4 regions of the Pseudomonas sp. GD03903 genome follow, and region 4 is predicted to be linked to each of the others. Evidence: riboswitches for the same ligand, from Rfam matches in the RefSeq annotation. Region 4 holds a riboswitch; each other region holds the start of a gene.
What was found. A riboswitch is a leader RNA that binds a small molecule or an ion and turns the genes downstream of it on or off. The one in region 4 is predicted to bind cobalamin.

Region 1 (5,155 bases), on a different contig from region 4:
AACCCTCCCGGGCGCCCAAGGCATCAAGCGGTTCGCGAGCAAGCTCGCTCCTACGAAAAGCAGTCGGCGCATCATGGCTCTCCATCCACGCGCAACTCGGCCACCGGCACGCCATCAAGCAGATGCTCCTGCACCACCCGACAAACCTGCTCATCACTGCGCAGGCCGTACCAGACGCGCTCGGGGTAGACCGTCAGCACCGGCCCGCGATTGCAGGGGAACTGGCAACCGGTGCGGGTCAGCAACGCGCCCTTGGCGTTCTCGTAGAGGTCATGGCGAATCAGCTCGCGACGCAGGGTCTTCCACAACGGCAACGCGCCCCGGCGCACGCAGCGTGGCCCTGCGCAGAGGAACAGGTGATGACGATGTGGCGGCGGTGCGCACCAGTCCGGCTGCGACGGCACCGCACCGACACCCCGGCATTCCAGCTGCTGCGCCGGATCATCGATTGCCGCCAGCACCGCGCCGACGTCGAGCCCGCCCCGGCCGAGCGCCGATGCCGTGATGCTCGGTACCGGCGCCTGCGGAAACTCATCCGCCAGTACTGCCAGTTCGGCGCGCAGCCAGTCGAGGTAGGCGCCGTCGGTGGCGGGTTCCAGGTCGACCAGCAACAAGGCCGCGCCATCGGCAAGCTGCGCGCGCGCTCGCGCCCAGAGCCCATCGAAACCCTCGCTGGTGTCGATACTCTCGACACCCGCCAGACGCGCCGACACCTCGCGCTGCAGGCGCTCGCCCTGGGCCCCGGCCAGTGGGCCGACCAGCAGGATGGCCTTCATCAGAAGCTGAAGGTGTAGCGCAGCTCGGCGCTGCGCGGCCGGCCGAGGTTGTCTACCTGGCGGATGCCGTTGCTGGTGCGGCCGGTGGCGTAGTCGCGATCGAGCAGGTTCTCCAGCAGCAGGCTCAGGCGATGCGCGCGAGCCGCGTCAAGGTAGCGATAGGCATCGCCGTCGAGCACGGTGTAATGGCCGTAGTCGTCGTCCTGGGCGCTGACGATGGAGCCCACATATCGCATGGCGAGGCCGGCGCCCCAGAGGTTGTCGTCATAGCCCAGACGCACACGGGCGAAGAAGTGCGGGATGTTGTTCACCGTCACGCCCTCGCGGCTGTCCACCAGATTGCGCGTGGCGTCGGCGGAGAGCTGCCAATGGCGGTCGAACTGCCACTGGCCGTTGGCTTCCACGCCGCGCACCTCGATCTCGCCGTTGCCGTTCACCCATTGATCGCCCGCGAGGGTGATGAGGTCGGTGATCTCGCGGCGGAACAGCGTGACGCTGCCGCTCCACGGCTGCTCGAACAGCTCGCCGGTGTAATCCAGGCCCAGCTCGGCATTGCGGCTGCGCTCAGGCTTGAGGTCGCGGTTGCCGACTTCGTCGCCCGGCTCGTTGACGAACAGTTGCTCGGCGGTGGGCAACTTGAAGGCGGTGCCGAACTGGCCGCGCAGCTTGAGCTGCTGCGTGAGGTCATACAGCGAGGTGAGCAACCACACCGTGGCGCCCTCGCCGCCGGAGATTTCCTCGCGGCGCACGCCCAGGCTCGGGTGCCAGTCGGGCAGCGCGTCGATGCGCGGGCGCAGCTGGGCGTACAGCGCATGGGACTCGGCCTTGTCGTTGTCGATGATCAGCACATCGTCCTGGCCCTTGTACCACTGGTTGTCGCTGCCGAAGACCAGCTCGTGACCGCCGCCGAACCTGGCCTTTCCTTCCAGTTGCGCGCCCCAGTCGGTGAAGCCCCAGTAGTCATTGTGATTGAGCACCTGGGTGCCGCCGCCCTGCAGGTTGTAGACGCGGTCGTAGCGGGTGTCCCAGTCGTTGAGGTGGGTCTTGGCGAACCAGCTGAAGTCGTCGCTGACGCTCTGCTGGAAGGTCGCCGTGGCGATCTGCTGCACGCGGTTGTTGCTGGTGTGGTGGTTCGATGTCGGCCGGGCGAAGTCCAGCTCGGCGTCGGCGTACTGGTAGAACAGCTCCAGCCGCGAGGCATCGCCGATGGCCTGGATGGCCTTGGCGCCGAACACATTGACGTCATAGGAGCGGCGCTTGTCGCTGACCGTGCTGGTCATGTCGCGGTCGCGGTATGGCTGGTAGCCGTCGGAGCGGTTGTGACTGACGTAGGCCATCAGGCCGAGGTCGCCCAGGCCGTTGTGCACAACCTTCTCCGCGCGGGCATCGCCGCTTCGGCCCTTGAAGGTATCCAGGCCAAGGTTGACCTCGCCGGACGCCTCGCGAGAACGCGCGCTGCGGGTGACGATATTGATCACCCCGGACACCGCCTGGGTGCCGAACAGCAGGCCCTGGCCGCCCTTGAGCACCTCGATGCGCTCCACTGCGGTGGTCGGCAGGGTGTCGATGTAAATGCCGCCGTAGAGGCGGTTGTTCAGGCGCACGCCGTCCAGCAGGATCAGCGTGTCGTCGTTGCGCCCGCCCAGCAGCGAGTAGGTGCCGTAGTCGAACGGGCCGTTCTTCGGCGCGACGAACAGGCCGGGCACGTACATCTGCAGCACGCGGGTGATGTCGGCGCTGGGGCCGGCGCGCTCGATCTGCTGGCGATCGATGACTTCCAGCTTGCTGCCGTAGCGGGCCATGTCGGCCACCGTGGTGGACTCCACGGAAGGCGCGCTGACGATTTCGTCCGCGAGATCAAGCGGAGCCGCCACAAGCTGCGAGCTCAGGGCACAGAGGGAGAGAACGGGAGACCAGCGCATCGCGCGCCGGGAGTTGGAAGCAGGAGAATGCAAGGTGATCGCCTCGAAATCGGGATTTCGCAGGCGGCGCAGCGACACCCGGAACGAGCGCGCCCCGGGAACCGGCTCACGCCCGCCCACCGCGGGTTTGCCAAACAGGTTCCAGGCCGGTCTCCGGGCTCGCGAGGGTCCTGGGGCATCCGCCTTCCCATGCTTGCGCACAGTGGCCTAGTGGATGCTCCGCTCGCTTACCGTTGCGGGGGCAGCGCCGGACTGATCGCACGAGGGCGACGCACCGGCTTCCCGTTTCACCTCACGCACGGCGGCGTGAGGCACCTGGAACGGGGCGCATATCAACATTTGCGGTGGGAAAGCGTCAAGCTCGGGGCTTGGGCAGGATGTTGCGGACGTAGCCTTCAGTGCCACGGATCGTAGGTGCCGAAGCTCCAGATGTGCCCTTCCGGGTCGCGGCAGGTGAAGCCCTGGCCGCCGTAGTCTTCGTCCTTGATGTCGATGACGATCTGCGCAGCGCCTGCCACCGCTGCGCGGTACAGCGCTTCGGCATCCTTCACCACCACGTAGATGCTCTGGGTGCAGCCGCCGATCTCGTCGGGCTGGCGCATCAGCCGGCCGTACTCGTTGTCGTGCAGCGAGCCGAGCATTACCAGGCCGCTGCCATCGGCCAGCGCCAGCTGCGCGTGGGCGATACCGCCGTGGTCATCGGCGACCACCAGTTGCCGCTGGAAGCCGAAGGTCGTACACAACCAGTCGATGGCCTGGGGCGCATCACGGTAGCGCAGGCAGGGAATGACGCTGGGGCGGGCGATGGGAGCGGGCGTGGACATGGCGGTCTCCGGCGAGGAACGGGCGCAATGTTCTGAGCATAGTCGCGCGCTTTTCGCTCCTCAGCGCTGCGCGGCGACCAGCAGCAACATCGGCCGCTCGCGCTCTTCGGCCAGTGCCGGATTGGCCTGCACCTGTCCGGCGCTCGGGCCCCAGTCCTCGACGTGACGCAACGTCAGCCCCGCGCCGATAACCGCATTCAGGATGCTGCCGAGGGTGCGATGGTGCTTGAGCACGCCCTTGGCCAGCCAGTCGGTGCGGCGTTCGCCTTCATCCTGGTAATGGTCCACCGGCCAGCAGCGGCGTCCATCGCCGTCGACGACCCAGCCGGGCTTGACCGAGGCCATGTAGATCGGGTGTTCGATGGAGAACACCAGGCTGCCGCCGGGGCGCAGCGCGTCGTGCACGTTGCGCATGAAATGCGCCAGGTCTGCGAGGTAATGCAGGGTCAGCGAGCTGTAGGCAAGGTCGAAGGCCGCGGTGGGCAATTCGAGCTGGTCGAGGTCGGCATGGAAGTAGCTCACCTGTGCGGCGTCGGTGTTCGCCCGTGCGTGGTCGAGCATCTTCTGCGACACGTCCAGCCCGCTCACCGTGCGCGCGCCCTGCTCCGCGGCGTAACGGCTGAACCAGCCGTAGCCGCAACCGAGATCGACCACGTCGAGGCCCTCCAGCGGCGGCAGCAGCGAACGCAGCGCGGCCCACTCCGGCGCGCCATCCAGGCCGTGCATCGAACGCGGCAGCTGGGCGTAGCCAGCGAAGAATTCGGGATTGTCGTAGATGTTCTGCGCCATGGAACGGCACTCCTTTCTGACGGACCAAGGACCGATTGTCTGCGTCAAGGGCGAGGGCGGCAACCCGATGAGGTCAATGCCGGGGCGATCGAAGCGCAATTTCCTGCAAGACCGCCCGCCGGGGCCGCCGTAGTTTCGGGAGAAAGATCCCCAGGAGAAAACACCGTGACCCAACGCCAATCGATCAACCTGCAGGACAAGCTCGGCCGCATTACCGAAACCTGGCAACCGCGGGTGATCGCCGAGATGAACGACTACCAGTTCAAGGTGGTGAAACTGCACGGCGACTTCGTCTGGCACAGCCACGCCGACACCGACGAGACCTTCATCGTGCTCGACGGCGAACTGCGCATCGACTTTCGCGACGGTCCGCTGACGCTGCGGGCTGGCGAGCTGTATGTGGTACCACGCGGCGTTGAGCACAAGCCGTACGCCGAGCAGGAAGTGCAGGTAATGCTGATCGAGCCCCGCGGTGTGCTGAATACCGGCGACCAGGGCGGCGAGCGGACGGCGGAGAATGATCGGTGGATCTGACCGGCAATACTCAGAGGTCCAGCAGGTCGGCGTGAATCCCCAGCGCCTTGGCCACCCTTTCCCGCGAGGGCTTGCGGGGCCGAGTGGCAGCTTCCTGCTGGGCATAGGCGGACTGACTGATGCCGATGCGCTCGGCGACTTCCGCCTGGGTCAGGCCCAGGTGTCTGCGCCAGGCACCGATGGCGGTCAGCCCTTCCTTGATCATGAAACCCACCACCTCATTGGGGACCAGGTCCTCCTTCGGGTGGTTGGCGATGTACTCCGCGTAGGGAATGACCACGAAGGCCGGCACGCCGTCCGGCCCATTGAT
Region 2 (5,155 bases), 130 kb from region 4:
CCGGCGAGCAGGTGGCCGATCTCGCTGGCGCCGCAGGCGTCGAGGGTGGGCGCGATCTGCTGGTGCAGTTGCGCGAGGACCGCCGCGCTGGCGTCTCCGGGAGCGCTGGCCGAGCCTTCGATCAGGCGCAGGGCGAACAGCTCCAGGCGCTCGCGGGTGTCGCCGTTGCTGCGCCAGGGTTCGTCGCTGACGGCGGTCAGCACATCAGGGCGCGGACCTTCCCACGGCTCGGCGAAGGCTTCGTCCAGCGGATCACGACCGAGCTTCAGGTCTTCGCTCAGCGCCCGCAGCAGGCTGGCGTTGCCGCCGCGTCCATCGCCGCGCGGGATGCGCACCAGCGACAGCAGTGTGTCGCGGCGCAACTCGCCCACCGGTGATTCGCCGAACACATGCAGGCCATCGCGAATCTGTGATTCCTTGAGGTCGCAGAGGTAGGCGTCCAGCTGCGGCAGCCAGCTTTCCGGGTCGTCGCTCAACTGCAAGCCCAGCTCGCGGTCCAGCGCGGTATCGCGCACCAGCGTGAGGATGTCGCCACGCAGTTCGCTGGCGCGGCGCGGGTCAAGCAAGGAGGCGTCGTAGTACTCGTCGGCCAGGCGCTCGAGGTCGCGCAGCGGGCCGTAGTTTTCCGCACGGGTCAGCGGCGGCATCAGGTGGTCGATGATCACCGCCTGGGCGCGGCGCTTGGCCTGTGCGCCTTCGCCGGGGTCGTTGACGATGAACGGGTAGAGGTTCGGCAGCGGGCCGAGGATCGCATCCGGCCAGCACTCCTCGGAGAGCCCGATGCCCTTGCCCGGCAGCCATTCCAGGTTGCCATGCTTGCCGACGTGGATCACTGCGTCGGCGCCGAACACTTCGCGCAGCCAGAAGTAGAAGGCGAGGTAGCCGTGGGGCGGCACCAGCGACGGATCGTGGTAGATCGCCGCCGCGTCCAGCTGGTAGCCACGCGCCGGCTGGATGCCGACGAAGCCGAGGCCGAAGCGCAGGCCGGCGACCATCATCCGCCCGCTGCGGAACATCGGGTCCTGCTGCGGTTCGCCCCAGCGCTCGCGCACGGCTTGCTGGTTGGCTTCGGGCAGGCGCGCGAAGCAGGCGAGGTAGTCGTCCAGCGCCAGGCTCTGTGCGCAGGGGCGCAGGTCGAGGCTGTCGAGGTCGTTGCTGACGCCGCCGAGCAGTTGCTGGATCAGCGCGGTGCCGGAATCGGGCAGGCCGGCGACCGGATAACCCTGGGCCTCCAGCGCACGCAGGATGTTCAATGCGGCGGCCGGCGTGTCGAGGCCGACGCCATTGCCGATGCGCCCGTCGCGGGTCGGGTAGTTCGCCAGGATCAGCGCCACGCGCTTGTCGGCGTTGGCCTTGCGTGCCAGCAGCATCCAGCGCCGCGCCAGTTCGGCGACGAAATCCATGCCCGGCCGGTGCGCCAGGTAGCAGACCACGTCGCTCTGGCTGCGCTCGCTGCGCCAGGCCAGGCCCTTGAAGCTGATCGGCCGGGTGATCAGGCGGCCATCCAGCTCCGGCAGCGCGATGTGCATGGCCAGGTCGCGCGGGCCGAGGCCCTGCGGGTTGGCGCGCCAGAGGTCGTGGTTGTCCAGCGAGCAGATGGCTTGCAGCACCGGCACGTCGCGGCGGAAGGGACGCTCCTGCGGCGATTCCGGGTTCGACTGGGCGAAGCCGGTGGTGTTGATGATCAGCTCGGCATCGGCGCTATCGAGCAGGTTTTCCACCGTCTCCAGGCAAGCGGATTCCTTGAGGCTGGCCACGGCGATGGGGAGCGGATTGATGCCCTGGGCCTGCAGGCGCTCGCAGAAGGTATCGATGAAGCCGGTGTTCGCCGCCTGCAGGTGCGTGCGATAGAACAGCAACGCGGCCACTGGGCACTCCGGGTGCCAGTTGGCCTGCCAGCGGGCGAGGTCGCAGCTGCCGGTCTGCGGGTGATAGAGCGCGACGCGGGGCAGCGTCTGCGGCTCGCTCCACGGATAGTCGCGTTGCAGGTGGCGTGTGGCGAGGCAGGCGAAAAATTGCCGGGCGTTGTCCATGCCGCCCTGGCGCAGGTACTGCCAGAGGCGCTCGGCGTCCTGCGTGGGCACATTGCACAGCGCGGCCAGTTCGGGGTCGGGCTTGTCGTCGCCGGGTACGGCGATCAGCGTGATGCCGCGTTCGGCCAGTGCCGCGAGTTGCTCCATGCCGTAGCGCCAGTAGCCGACGCCGCCGTGCACGGAGATCAGGATGACCTTGGCGTGCTGCAGCACTTCGTCGACGTAGAGGTCCACCGAGGCGTGGTTCTGCAGCTGCATGGGGTTGGCCAGGCGCAGGCTCGGGTAGTCCGCCGGCAGCTCGCGAGCGGCCTCGGCGAGCAGCGCCAGGTGCGAATCGCCGCTGCAGAGGATCACCAGCTCAGCAGGCGTCTGGGCCAGGTCGGCGATGCCGTCGTCGGGAACGAAGCCGCCGGGTTGGGTGCGCAGCAGGTGCATGGAACTCGCTCGGTAAAGGGCTCTGTTGTAGGAGCGAGCTTGCTCGCGAACCATGCCCCGCTGCGGAGGTTGGTTCGCGAGCAAGCTCGCTCCTACAAAGGCAGTGTTATGCCAGGGCGGTACGCAGTTCGTTGGCGATGGCGGCCTGGTCCAGTTCCTGGCCGATCACCACCAGGCGGGTGCTGCGGGTTTCGTCGCTGCGCCAGGCGCGGTCGAAGTGCTTGTCGAAGCGCTTGCCGACGCCCTGCACCAGCAGGCGCATGGGCTTGCCGGGGATGGCGACGAAGCCCTTGATGCGCAGCACGGCGTGGCGCTCGACCAGTGCGTTCAGTGCGTCGAGCAGGGCGCGCTCTTCCACTTCCGGGAGGTCGACGTGGAAGGAGTCGAACTCGTCGTGGTCGTGATCTTCATGGCCTTCATGGTCGTGGTGTGTGGGGCGGCTGTCGATGTGCAGCTCGGCCTCGGCGTTCAGCCCCAGCAGCACGGAGAGCGGCAGCTGGCCGGAATTGGCTTCGACGATCTTCACCGCCGGCGGCAGTTCCTCGGCGACTTCGGCGCGCACGCGGGCGAGCGCGTCGGCGTCCAGCAGGTCGGCCTTGTTCAGCACCACCAGGTCGGCGCTGGCGAGCTGGTCTTCGAAGAGTTCGTGCAGCGGCGATTCGTGGTCCAGGTTCGGGTCCTGCTTGCGCTGCTCGTCCACCTGTTCGGGATGGGCGGCGAAGGTGCCGGCGGCCACGGCCGGGCTGTCGACCACGGTGATCACCGCGTCAACGGTGCAGGCATTGCGGATTTCCGGCCACTGGAAGGCCTGCACCAGCGGCTTGGGCAGGGCCAGGCCGGAGGTTTCGATGAGAATCTGGTCGAGGTCGCCACGGCGTGCCACCAGTTCGCGCATCACCGGGAAGAATTCTTCCTGCACGGTGCAGCACAGGCAGCCGTTGGCCAGTTCGAAGACGCGGCCGACCGCCTCTTCTTCGCTGCAACCGATGGAGCACTGCTTGAGGATTTCGCCGTCGATGCCCAGCTCGCCGAATTCGTTGACGATCACCGCGATGCGGCGGCCTTCGGCGTTATCCAGCATGTGGCGGAGCAGGGTGGTCTTCCCGGCGCCGAGGAAGCCGGTGACGATGGTGACGGGGAGTTTGGCCAGGGTCTTCATGCGCGCCTCGCAAGCAGAGAGTTGGAGGGCGGATGAAGGGCGCGCGCGCGGGTTCGCCGCGCAACGAAGGTCGCCACCGGATCACCCCGCCCGGTTGTCGTGATACTGGTCGAGGCAGGTCTCCTGGCTCACAGCCCTCTTGAGTTCTTTCGCCTTCCCGCCGTGGCCGGCAGTGGCTTGTGAAAGAACAGGCTGTTCACAGTTGCGGGGGCAGCCGTGGCACATCCGAAGATTTCCACGTTCCCTCTTAGCTCCGGCCAGCGCCGGAGAACCTCGAAGCAGGGAAGGCTACGCAGCGACGGCGGGGCGGTCAATCGCCGGGGATCGGTTGACGCTTGCAGGGCTTCGTGGTCAGCTAGCGCGGTTTCAGGTGTCTCGCGCCACGCGCGCGAGGTGAAACGGGAAGCCGGTGCGTCCGCAAGGACCAGTCCGGCGCTGCCCCCGCAACGGTAAGCGATCGTAGGGTCATCAGTAGCCACTGTGCTCCGGCATGGGAAGGTTGACCCGCTTGGCCACTGGCCGACATCGCAAGCCCGGAGACCGGCCTGGAATTCTTCGTTTTTGGCAAACCCGCGGTGGGCGGGCGCAGGCCGTGGCGCGACCGTTCCGGCGCGTTCGAATGCGTTCAACCTCTGCGTTCTCTTACTTTGATTTCCAGAGGGAACGTTCATGTCCAGCAGCACCCTGACGCACGCGTCGAGCACTTCCATCCCCCTTTCCAAGCGCATCAGCCTGGCCGTTGGCGCCAGCCTGCTCGGTGCGCTGCTGGTGTATTTCGCCGGCTTCTCGCACATCGATGCGGTGCACAACGCCGCGCACGATACCCGCCACAGCGCCGGTTTCCCCTGCCACTAATGCTGTTCTGAGCCCAATCGGCTGCGCGTCGGCCAGGCTGCGTTGGAGTATCGCCGTGGACTGCTCATTGACTTCAGTCAGCTCCGCGTCCCCGCCGATCCTCCGCCTTGCCTGGCGCTAGCTCGCTCGATTCGAGAGTTCGGAAAGGAAAGGAAAAAATGATCAAACGTATCGCCCAGACCGCCGGTTTCGCCGGTCTGATCGCGGCGCTGGTGCTGACTGTGGTTCAGCTGCTGTGGGTGTCCCCGCTGATCCTCAAGGCGGAAACCTACGAGAAGGCCGAGCCGGCCGCCGCGCTGGTCGAGGAACACCACGAGCACGCCCACGACCACGCCGCTGGCGCAGTGGCCGCCCACGAGCACGACGCGGAAGCCTGGGAGCCGGAAGACGGCTGGCAGCGCATCCTCTCCACCACTGGGGGCAACCTGGTGGTCGCGGTGGGCTTCGCCCTGATGCTGGCTGGCCTGTTCACCCTGCGTGCGCCAGGCAAGACCTCCGAAGGCCTGCTCTGGGGCCTGGCCGGTTTCGCCGTGTTCACCCTGGCACCGTCCCTCGGCCTGCCGCCGGAGGTGCCCGGCACCGCCGCCGCCGACCTGACCCTACGGCAGACCTGGTGGATCGGCACCGCCGCTGCCACCGCTGGCGGCCTTGCGCTGCTGGTGTTCGGCCGCAA
Region 3 (5,155 bases), 140 kb from region 4:
GCGTAGGACTCATCGGCACCTTCGACGCGGTCTTTCAGACCCATCACCCGCGCCTGTGGATAAACGCCCTGCAGGCGCCGGGCCGTGGCCAACGCGCCCTGGCCGAGAATGACGATAGCGGCGCGCATCAACCGTTCCACCGCTGGCCGGGGATGACGATCATCGAGAAGTAGGGCGAGGCCATCGGGTCAACGTCATCCAGCGCAACGATGCGCTGCTCGCGCATGGTCGCGCGCTCGACGTAGTGGGCGCCGCTGTCACGGCCCAGCTCGCGCAGTACACGGCGGACCTTGTCGAAGTTGCGGCCGAGCTTCATCACCACGGCCGCATCGGCGTCGGCCAGGCGGTGCTTGAGTTCGTCCTCCGGCAGCACGCCGGAAAGTACCGACAGGCTCTGGTTGCGGTACACCAGCGGCACGCCGAGCACCGCCGCGCTGCCGAGCATCGAGCAGACGCCGGGCACGACTTCGGTGTCATAGCGATCCGCAAGGCGGTCGTGCAGGTACATGTAGGAGCCGTAGAAGAACGGGTCGCCCTCGCAGATCACCGCCACGTCGCGGCCGGCATCCAGATGCTCGGCCACCTGAGCGGCTGCGGTGTCGTAGAAGTCGCTGATCACCCCTTCATAGGTCAGCGGCGGCTCCAGCTTTTCGGTGGTCACCGGGTAGACCAGCGGCAGGCGTTGCTGCTCATCGAGCAGGTGTTGCTCGATGATGGCGAAGGCGTTGCCGCCCTGGCCGGCGTGGTGCTTGGCCTTGGCCACGAAGTACGCGATCACCGGCGATGCACGCAGCAGGCGCAGGGCCTTGAGGGTCAGCAGTTCCGGATCACCCGGGCCGACGCCCAGGCCGATGAGGCGGCCGGTCATCACTCCACCTCCGTGGCCAGGGCGTTCACCGCTGCGGCCGCCATCGCGCTGCCGCCACGACGACCACGCACGATCACGTAGGGCACGCCACGGCTGTCGGCGGCGAGGGCGTCCTTGGACTCCATGGCACCGACGAATCCCACCGGGAAGCCGAGGATCAGCGCCGGTTTCGGTGCGCCGGCGTCGAGCATTTCCAGCAGGTAGAAGAGTGCGGTCGGCGCATTGCCGATCACCACCACGCTGCCTTCGAGGTGCTCACGCCAGTGCTCCAGCGCCACCGCCGAGCGGGTGTTGCCCAGCTCGCGGGCGAGTTCCGGGACGTCCGGATCGTTGAGGGTACAGATCACCTCGTTGTGTGCCGGCAGGCGGGCGCGGGTGATGCCCTCGGCGACCATCCGCGCGTCGCAGAGAATCGGCGCGCCAGCGGCCAGCGCCGCGCGGCCGATGGCTCCGGCGCCAGCGGAGAATCGCAGGTCCTGCACGACGTCGACCATGCCGCAGGCGTGGATCACCCGCACGGCGAGTTTTTCCAGGTCGGTGGGGATGCCAGTGAGATCGGCCTCGGCGCGGATGGTGGCGAAGGATTGGCGGTAGATCGCCTGGCCGTCGCGGATGTAATCAAGCATCGGTGGAAACTCCGGGTGCGGCGAGCAGGTCGCCCGCGGCATCGAGGGAAAGGTTGCGCGCCAGCGGCAGGCCGAATCCGGCTACGCCATCGGTGCGACGGAACAGGTCATAGCGGCCGTCGGCGACGGCCAGCAGGGTGTAGGGGGCAACGTGGGCGGCGGCGCAGGAGCGCGGGCAGCCGCACAGGTGTACGCCGGCCGGCGCCGTGTGACGCAGGCGTGCGGCCAGGCGCAGGGCATCGGCCTTGGTGTCGGCCAGCCCGCGTGCGCAACCCGTGGAGCCGCTGCACGCGACGATGCGCGAGAGCGGTTGAGCGGCGTCGATCACCAGGCCGAGGTTGGCCAGCGCACCGAGGACGACGGCGGCATCGGTTTGCGCTACGTCAGGGAGGATCAGACTTTGCCAGGGCGTCAGACGCAGCTGTCCGCCGCTGAAGCGCTCGGCGAGATCGGCCAGGCCGAACAGCATGGCGCTATCCAGGCGTCCGAGGATGAATCCCGCACCGACCATGGCGCGGTCCGGCTGGCGCTGCGGCTGAATCCCGAGATGGCCGAAAGCCTTCGGTACAGGACGTCGCCACTCATCCACGGCCGGCCCGAGGTGCAGCGGGAAGGGCAGGCGTTGCTGCAGGCGTTCCAGCAGCACTTCGTCGCGGAGCATCTCGCGCAGGTGGCGCATGCGCGTCTGGCCGTCGCCGGCGAGATCGAGGAACAGGTGCAGCAGGCTTTCCACCAGCAGTGGTACTTGCTCGACAGACACGGCGGCGAGGGCGGGGCGATCCGTCTCGCGCTGCGGCGGGCAACCGGCGAGGCCGAAGGCGAACAGCGGTGCCGCGTCGTCGGACATGGCCGACAGCCAGAGATCATTGGGGTGCTCCAGCATCGCCAGCGCTTCGCCGGCGTCCAGCTGAATGCCGAACTTGGGAGACAGACCGTGGAAGCGCGGGGTGCGCTCCAGCAGGTCGAGCAACTGCCAGGCCAGTGGCGCAGGGTCGACAATCGCCGAGGCATCCAGGCCCAGCGCCGGGCTGACCAGCAGGTTGCGCACATCGTCCGAGGCCAGTTCACGCGGGCCGAGGCCGGCGGCCAACAGTTCATGGCTCAGCGCGTTTTCGGCGCCAGACCGCACACCGCGAATCTGCAGGTTGGCGCGGTTGGTCGCTTCCAGTACGCCGTCGGCATGGCGCTCGGCGGCCTGGGCGATGGCGCGCGCGGCGCGGGCGTCGAGTTGCCCACAGGGCAGCTTGATACGGCAGATGCCGCCATCGCGGGAGGCCACGATGCGCAGCAGGCCGGGGCAGGCATGCGGGCGGACGGGCAGGGCTGAGGAGTCTTGCACTGAGGTCACCAGGGCTGGGTCGCGGTGACCTGCGAATCCCCCAGGGGGGATTTCACGACACCGATACACCCCGCTCGATGTCTGCACGCGCGACTGGTTTCGTCGGCAGGTCTCCTGGCTGGCAGGTCCTCATCCAGCGCGGCCTTCCCGGTTGCCCAGTGGCCTGGCCGGCGGCACGGAACCTCGTCCTCGTGTCGCCGCATTGCGCGGACTCGCTGCTTACAGTTGCGGGGGCAGCCACGGCTTAACCGTGTTCCCTCTTCGGCTCTGAGAAACCTCGCCATCAAGGCGAAGCGTCCTACGAGCACCGACGAAGCGGGTATTATGCCTGCTTTGCCCGATGTCAGGAAAAGCCTGCCCGTCGGATCGATCGTCGCACCCTTGAGGACATTTCATGACGCCCTGGCTGACCATCGTCGGCATCGGCGAGGACGGTTATGCCGGCCTCGGCAAGGCCGCACGCCGAGCCCTGCTTGCCGCCAGCGAAGTGATTGGCGCACCGCGCCAGCTGGAGCTGCTGCCGCACTGCCTGGGCGCCCGCCGCCAGGCCTGGCCGAGCCCGTTCAGCCTGGAACCGGTGCTGCGCCGGCGCGGCGAGCCGACCTGCGTCCTGGCCAGCGGTGATCCAATGCTGTTTGGCGTTGGCGCGAGCCTTGCCCGTCAGATTCCGCCCGCGGAAATGCTCGTGCTTAGCGCGCCGTCCTCTGCCTCGCTCGCCGCCGCGCGAATGGGCTGGGCGTTGCAGGACTGCACGCTGCTGTCGCTGGTGGCGCGGCCGTTGGCCGCACTCAACGCGCAGATCCACGACGGTACGAAGCTGCTGATCCTCAGCAATGATGGCGACAGCCCGGCGGCCATCGCTGCGCTGCTGCGCGAGCGGGGCTTCGGTGCAAGTCGCCTCAGCGTGCTGGAGCACCTGGGTGGCGAGGCGGAGCGCCGCATCGATGGGCTCGCCAGCGACTGGTCGCAGAGCGAGACCGCTGCGCTGAACCTGGTGGCTGTGCAGTGCGTCGCCGGCATGGGCGCGGTTCGTCTGCCACTGACCACCGGCCTGCCTGACGACGCTTACCGCCATGACGGCCAACTGACCAAACGCGATGTGCGCGCCGTGACCCTGGCGCGGCTGGCGCCGAAGCCCGGCGAGCTGCTCTGGGACGTCGGCGCCGGCTGCGGCTCCATCGGCATCGAATGGATGCGTGCGCATCCGAGCTGCCGCACGCTGGCCATCGAAGCCGACGAAGGGCGCCAGGAGCATATCCGCTTCAATCGCGATGCCCTCGGCGTACCGGCGCTGCAATTGGTTTGCGGGGCTGCTCCGGAGGCGCTGCAGGGGCTGGAGCGACCCGACGCGATTTTCATTGGTGGCGGTGTCACGCTGCCCGGCATCTTCGAGCACTGCTGGGAGCAACTGAAGCCCGGCGGCCGGCTGGTCGCCAATGCCGTGACCCTGCAGAGCGAGGCGGCGCTGGTGAGCTGGCGCGAGCGCGTGGGTGGCGAGCTGACCCGTCTGTCGGTATCACAGGCGCAACCGCTCGGCGGCTTCGATACCTGGCGCGCGGCGTTGCCGATCACCCTGCTGGAAGTCTGGAAGGAATGAAGCGTTTTTCGTACCGCGACTGCATGGGTATCGCTTCGCTCCACCCATCCTACGATGCTGCTCGTTATGCGTGACGAGACGCCCGAAGAACCCCGCCCGCTGCGCAGCGGCTACACCACCGGCAGTTGCGCTACCGCGACCAGCCTCGCCGCCGCGCGCCTGTTGCTCACCGGTGAAGCGCTGGATGCCGCGCAGATCGTCCTGCCGAAAGAGCGCAACGCGACGCTGCGCCTGGAGTTCTGCCGGCGCACCGCCGAGGGGGCTGAGGCCGGTACGCTGAAGGATGCCGGTGATGACCCTGACGTGACCCACGGTGCGCTGGTCTTCGCTCGCGTGACGCTGGGCGTCGAGCCCGGCGTGCGCTTCCATGCCGGCGTTGGCGTCGGCACGGTCACCAAACCGGGGTTGGTCCTGCCAGTGGGCGAGCCGGCGATCAACCCGGTGCCGCGCCAGATGATGCGCGACAACCTCGCGGCATTGGCGGCCGAGTGCGGCTATGCCGGTGGCTTCGAGGTCACCATCAACGTAGAGGGCGGCGCCGAGCTGGCGCTGAAGACCATGAACCCGCGCCTGGGCATCCTTGGCGGCCTGTCGATCCTCGGCACCACCGGCATCGTCCGGCCGTTCTCCTGCTCGGCCTACATCGCCTCGATCCAGCAGGGCATCGATGTCGCCCGTGCCAACGGCTTCCGTCATCTCGCCGCCTGCACCGGTAACGCCAGCGA
Region 4 (5,155 bases):
GCGCGGGACTGCGCGGAGCTGGGGCGGATGGCGGGGGTACTGGTTTAGTCCGCTGCAATGCGGGTTCGCGAGCAAAGGCTAGGCGCCCCCCTCGCTTCTACGAAGAGCGGCCCGGCGCGCGGCCAACTCTCACGTGCGCCGTACCCTGTAGGAGCGAGCTTGCTCGCGAAAAGCTGCGCTCCTGATCTTCATCTGAACCTGCGCCAGCAGATCGGCACTGCGTAGGAGCGGACTCCGTCCGCGATCGGCATCCGGCCACTCGAATCCATCGCGGATGAATCCGCTCCCGCGGGTATTCCGTTTTGGCATTGGCGCGCTGGATTTCCCCTCCCCCCGGCCCTGTCTGCGCGCCCCGCTCCAGAGGGAAAGGGAGCCGCTTGGCGTTGCCGGGAGGCGCCGCGCTCGCCAGATCCGTAGGATGGGTGGAGCCTAGGCGATACCCATGCTGGCAGTGCCAGGCACGATGGGTATCGCTTCGCTCCACGCCATCCTACGAAATGCCTTGCGCCCTACAGCTCCGGCGTCCAGGTTACCGCCAGCAGCGCGGTGCGGCCGGGTTCGCGGTAGGGGCGGGCTTCGCCCATGAAGTCCATCGGGCTGGTCGGGCGCAGGTAGTCGCCCAGGGTGTAGTTGCGGTCCAGGGCGTTATCCAGCTTCAGGTCGAAGCGGATTTCATTGCTGGCCAGCCAGCTGCTGCGCAGGTCGAGCACGCCGTAGCCGGAGAGTTCGCGGGTGTTGGCCGCGTCGTCGTAGCGCTGGCTGACCGCGCGCCAGGTGCCGCCGACGCCGAAGGCGCCGAACTGTCGATCCAGGTCCAGGCTCAGGGTGCGGCGCGCGCGATAGGGCAGGGTGTGCCCGGTATCGCGGTCGCGCGGGTCGATCATGCTCAGGCCGAGGGCGGCCTGCCAGCCCAGCACGTCGCGCGCAACGCTGGCCTCGAAGCCATTGATACGCGCCTTGTTGATGTTCTCCGGCTGATTGCTGGTGCTGTCCCAGGCGATCAGGTCGTCGATCTCGGTGCGGTACAGCGAGGCTTCCAGGTGTGTGCCTTCGATGTCGCCGCGCCATTGCAGCTCATAGGTCTTCGAGGTCTCGGCCTTCAGGTCCGGGTTGCTCGCGCCGGGGTAGTAGAGGTCGCTGAAGGTCGGCGCGCGGAAGCCCTCGCCGTAGCTGGCGATCCAGGTCTGGTTGTCGCCGACCGGCAGGCTGAAGGCGGCGTTCCAGCTGTTCTGGCTGCCGTAGGCCTGGTTGTTGTCGTGGCGGATGCCCAGCTCGGTGCCGAAGTTGTCGCCCTTGAAGCTGTGCTGGGCGAAGAACGCGCGGTTGCTGCGCTGGTCGTCGGCGAAGGCGGTGCTGCCGTCGACCTTGTCCTGGTACCAGTCGGTGCCCAGGGCCAGCTGGTTGGCTTCGTCGAGCTGCAGGCGGTTGATCCAGCTCGCCGAGTGGCGGGTGGTTTCCAGGGTGCCGTTGTTCCAGCTATCGGCCGCGCCCACGGCCTTGTTGCGGTCGAAGCTGCGGCCGAGTTCGAGGCGGCTGTTCCACATTTTCGTGATCTGGCCGTCGAGGTAGGCGCTGTAGCTGCTGACACGGAATTCGTCCTGCGGCGTACCGGGCTCGAAGTTGTAGGCGTCGTCGTATTCGTTCTTGCCGCGCTGGTCGTTGAGGTTCAGGCCGGCCTTCCAGTCCTCGCTGAAGCGATGGTCCAGGTTCAGGTGCACGGCCTTGTTGCGCTGGGAGTCGTGGTCGTTGTCGGCGCCGACGTTGTCGCTGGTGCGGTCCCAGCCCTGGCTCTCGTCGAGGCTGCCACCGAGGTTGTAGCGGGTCTGCTCGTTGCCGCCGGAAAGGCTCAGGCTGCGCTCGAAGGTGCCGTGGCTGCCGGCGGCCAGGCGCACTTCCGGATGCAGCCCGGCTTCGCCGCGGCGGGTGAAGATCTGGATGACCCCACCGATCGCATCGGCGCCATACAGCGCCGAGCGCGGGCCACGGGTGACCTCGACGCGTTCGATGCTGTCGACGCTCAGGTAATCCAGGCGGGCGATGCCGCTGCTGGCCGAGGCGATGCGCTGGCCGTCCACCAGTACCAGGGTCTGCGCGGTGCTGGTGCCGCGTACGGAATAGGACACCACGCCGCCGGAGCTGCCCATCTGCACGCCGGGCACACGGGCGAGCAGGGCGGGGACGCTGCGCACCTGCAGGCGTTCGATGTCGGCGCGGGTGAACACGCTGTTGGCCGAGGTGGCTTCGGCGCGCGGCTGGGCCTGGCGGGCGGAGGTGATCACCTGGTCGGAGAGCGTGTAGATGTCGCCAGCGGCGAAGGCCATGCCGGGCAGCAGGCTGGTGGCCAGGGCGAGTCGGGTCAGTTTCATGGAGCGTCCTCAAAAGCGGTCGGATGACTTTCGAGGAGGGCGTGACAAGGGCGGACGATGCAGCACCGCGCTTGACGGTGCGGCCCTCCGCAACACCTGTCGGGGCGTGTCGAGGGCGGTCTCCGGGCTGCCGGCATCACATCGCCGCCTTCCCGCGTTCATGCAGTGGCGGATGGCGATGTTGCACTCCCGCAGGGAGTGCGCCGGTTACCGTTGCGGGGGCAGCGCAGGTCTTTCACCTGCTTCCCGTTACCTCGAACGAAAACGGGGCGAACCTTACGAGCTAGTTCCGGTGCGGGCAAGTACCAGCAGTCCCCCCATTGCCAGGCGGGCAACCCGGGCAGGCGTCTTCACGCCGCATTGAAAGCTGCGCCACAGCAGGGCCCGCCTCGCTTTCCCGAACTGCGACGAAATCGCTCAGACGGCGTGACGATCAGCGCGAAAGTTGACCGGGCGCAAGGGTGCCGCGGCAGCGCTGCAGATTTGCCGGAAATAGATAGGGCCTGTCGATCCTTGCTCCTTAGCCTTCGGGTCAAGTCAGGAGGGCCAGGCAATGTCCAGAGAGCGAATCATCCAGGAGTTTGTACCGGGGAAGCAGGTCACCCTGGCGCACCTGATCGCCCATCCGCAGGAAGACCTCTCGAGCAAGATCGGCGTCCCCGGCGCCCAGGCCATCGGCATCATGACGCTGACCCCCGGAGAGACCGCGATGATCGCCGGTGACTTCGCCACCAAGGCGGCCGACGTGCAGATCGGTTTCCTCGATCGCTTCAGCGGCGCCCTGGTGCTGCACGGCAGCGTCGGCGCGGTGGAAGAGGCGTTGCAGCGGACCTGCGAGGCGCTGGGCCGGCTGCTCGACTACAGCGTCTGCACGGTCACCCGGAGCTGATGATGAGCACCTTGCGATACGCCCTGGTGGGTGGCGTCGGAGCCGGCAAGACCACCCTGTTCAATGCGCTGCGCGGGCGCGACGAAGCCGCCCGCAAGACCCAGGCGCTGGATTACGACCCCTGTGGCGCGCTGGATACCCCCGGCGAATTTGTCAGCCACCCGCGTCTTTATCGCGCGCTGATCACCAGTACCGATGACGTCGACGTGCTGGTCTACGTGCACCCGGCCGACTCGAACGAATGCCGGTTGCCGCCCGGCCTGCTGGACATCCATGCCGGCAAGCGCGTGCTCGCGGTGATCAGCAAGTGCGACCTGCCCGGTGTCGATCTGCCCGCCGTCGAGAGCCTGCTGCGGCGCCACGGCATCGAAGGCCCCTTTGTCCATACCACGCGCGACGACCCCGCCAGCATTGAGCGCTTGCGCCAACTGCTGAGCGAAGGCCATCGGATCGAGGAAGAGTTGAAATGAAGAAGCTGATTACCGCCGGGACCATCCGCGAGGCCGTCGCTGCCGGCCAGACTGCGCTGCAGGTCGAGTTGCCGCACTGCATCGTCACACCCGAGGCGCGAATGATCGCCGAGGAAGCGGGGCTGGCACTCATCGAGCGGGTGGTCGGCGCGACCGCGCAACCCGCGATGACCGTCGAGAAGCAGGAGGCCCCGGGGATTGCCGGTGAAAACGACCTGGCGCAGATTCGCGCCGCGGTCATGGCGCGGCTGCCGGCCGGTGTGGATGAAGCCCTGGTGGAGCAGCTCGTGCGCAAAGCCGCCCAGGCTGGCCCGGCCCAGGCAAGCGCCGCGCAGGCCGGGTTCGAGGCCCGCACCGGTTCGGGCGGGATCAAGCTGGTCAAGGGCGACTCGGTGCGCTTCGGCCTGCTGGATGGCGTCGAGGGCGGCGGCCAGATCGGTATCACCGACGTGGTCGGCAGCGAAGATGGCAGCAGCATGGGCGCCGGCTTCATGCAGTGGGAGAACGCCTTCTTCCCCTGGACGCTGAACTACGACGAGGTCGACCTGGTGCTGGAAGGCGAGCTGCACATTCGCCAGAACGGCGAGACGCTGATCGGCAGGCCAGGCGATGTGCTGTTCATTCCCAAGGGCAGCCACATCGAGTTCGGTACGCCCAGCCGCGTGCGCTTCCTTTATGTGGCCTGGCCGGCCAACTGGCAGGAACAGTGAGGCAGCCATGAGCACCTTCATCACCGAAACCTGGTTGCGCGAGCGCCACGGCCTGAGCGAGGGCACCGAGCTGCGCCTGCCGGCCGACGCGCGACTGACGCCGGCCGCCCGCACGCTGATCGAAGAGCGGCGGCTTTCGGTGAAGTTCCTCGATGAGCAGGGGCGCCTCTACCGTGAAGTACAAGGCGAGGAGGGCGCCCAGCTGCAACCCGTGCACGGGCTCACCGGCAGCGCCGAGAAACCGCGCGCTTGCTGCCAGCTGTGTGGCCACGCCCCCGAACGCAAGCCGGCGGGAATGACGCACCTGAGCGCCACCGAGCTGGTTGCCAAGAGCGACCCGCGCCTGCGTTTTCGCGCTGAGCTGGATGCGGCGATCGCGCTGGCCGTCTGGCTGCAGGTGGAGTTGCGCGAGCCGAGCGAGCTGGCCCTGTGGCTCGCCGATATCCGCTCGGTGCTGGGGCAACTGATGCGCGCCGACGCCGTCGATGAACCCTTGGCCGGTTTCACGGTGGGCGGGCTGGACGACGCGCTCATCCACCGGATTTCCCACGCGCCGCTGAAATACCTGGGGCATGACCATGTCGTCCCCGAACTGGGCCTCGGCCGTCCGGCGGCCTTGCTCAACCTGCTGCGCGCCAAGGTGCGTGAAGTGGAAATCAGCGCGGCCCAGGTGTTCACCGCACCTGGTTTCCAGGTCCGCCGCGCGGACCTGCTGCATGT

Region 1: linked by a shared signal. The riboswitch ahead of N5C91_RS02855 (TonB-dependent receptor) and the one ahead of N5C91_RS11780 (TonB-dependent receptor) in region 4 are both predicted to bind cobalamin.
Region 2: linked by a shared signal. The riboswitch ahead of cobW (cobalamin biosynthesis protein CobW) and the one ahead of N5C91_RS11780 (TonB-dependent receptor) in region 4 are both predicted to bind cobalamin.
Region 3: linked by a shared signal. The riboswitch ahead of cobG (precorrin-3B synthase) and the one ahead of N5C91_RS11780 (TonB-dependent receptor) in region 4 are both predicted to bind cobalamin.

Annotation. Positions count from the first base shown of each region.
Region 1 covers NZ_JAOCBT010000002.1:70,044-75,198, reverse strand. Annotated here, with positions in the region: gene N5C91_RS02860 ((2Fe-2S) ferredoxin domain-containing protein) at 72-776, opposite strand; gene N5C91_RS02855 (TonB-dependent receptor) at 776-2,698, opposite strand; cobalamin riboswitch at 2,825-3,032, opposite strand; gene N5C91_RS02850 (VOC family protein) at 3,094-3,522, opposite strand; gene N5C91_RS02845 (class I SAM-dependent methyltransferase) at 3,583-4,311, opposite strand; gene N5C91_RS02840 (cupin domain-containing protein) at 4,477-4,845, shown strand; gene N5C91_RS02835 (helix-turn-helix transcriptional regulator) at 4,856-5,155, opposite strand, start outside.
Region 2 covers NZ_JAOCBT010000006.1:311,658-316,812, reverse strand. Annotated here, with positions in the region: gene cobN (cobaltochelatase subunit CobN) at 1-2,468, opposite strand, end outside; gene cobW (cobalamin biosynthesis protein CobW) at 2,575-3,627, opposite strand; cobalamin riboswitch at 3,723-3,918, opposite strand; cobalamin riboswitch at 3,979-4,191, shown strand; gene N5C91_RS12415 (CbtB-domain containing protein) at 4,297-4,482, shown strand; gene N5C91_RS12410 (CbtA family protein) at 4,641-5,155, shown strand, end outside.
Region 3 covers NZ_JAOCBT010000006.1:323,788-328,942, reverse strand. Annotated here, with positions in the region: gene cobJ (precorrin-3B C(17)-methyltransferase) at 1-128, opposite strand, end outside; gene N5C91_RS12480 (precorrin-2 C(20)-methyltransferase) at 128-868, opposite strand; gene N5C91_RS12475 (precorrin-8X methylmutase) at 868-1,494, opposite strand; gene cobG (precorrin-3B synthase) at 1,487-2,833, opposite strand; cobalamin riboswitch at 2,920-3,160, opposite strand; gene cbiE (precorrin-6y C5,15-methyltransferase (decarboxylating) subunit CbiE) at 3,228-4,430, shown strand; gene N5C91_RS12460 (cobalt-precorrin-5B (C(1))-methyltransferase) at 4,497-5,155, shown strand, end outside.
Region 4 covers NZ_JAOCBT010000006.1:183,280-188,434, reverse strand. Annotated here, with positions in the region: gene N5C91_RS11785 (HAD family hydrolase) at 1-48, shown strand, start outside; gene N5C91_RS11780 (TonB-dependent receptor) at 510-2,366, opposite strand; cobalamin riboswitch at 2,462-2,660, opposite strand; gene eutS (ethanolamine utilization microcompartment protein EutS) at 2,920-3,255, shown strand; gene N5C91_RS11770 (EutP/PduV family microcompartment system protein) at 3,258-3,725, shown strand; gene eutQ (ethanolamine utilization acetate kinase EutQ) at 3,722-4,435, shown strand; gene eutT (ethanolamine utilization cob(I)yrinic acid a,c-diamide adenosyltransferase EutT) at 4,443-5,155, shown strand, end outside.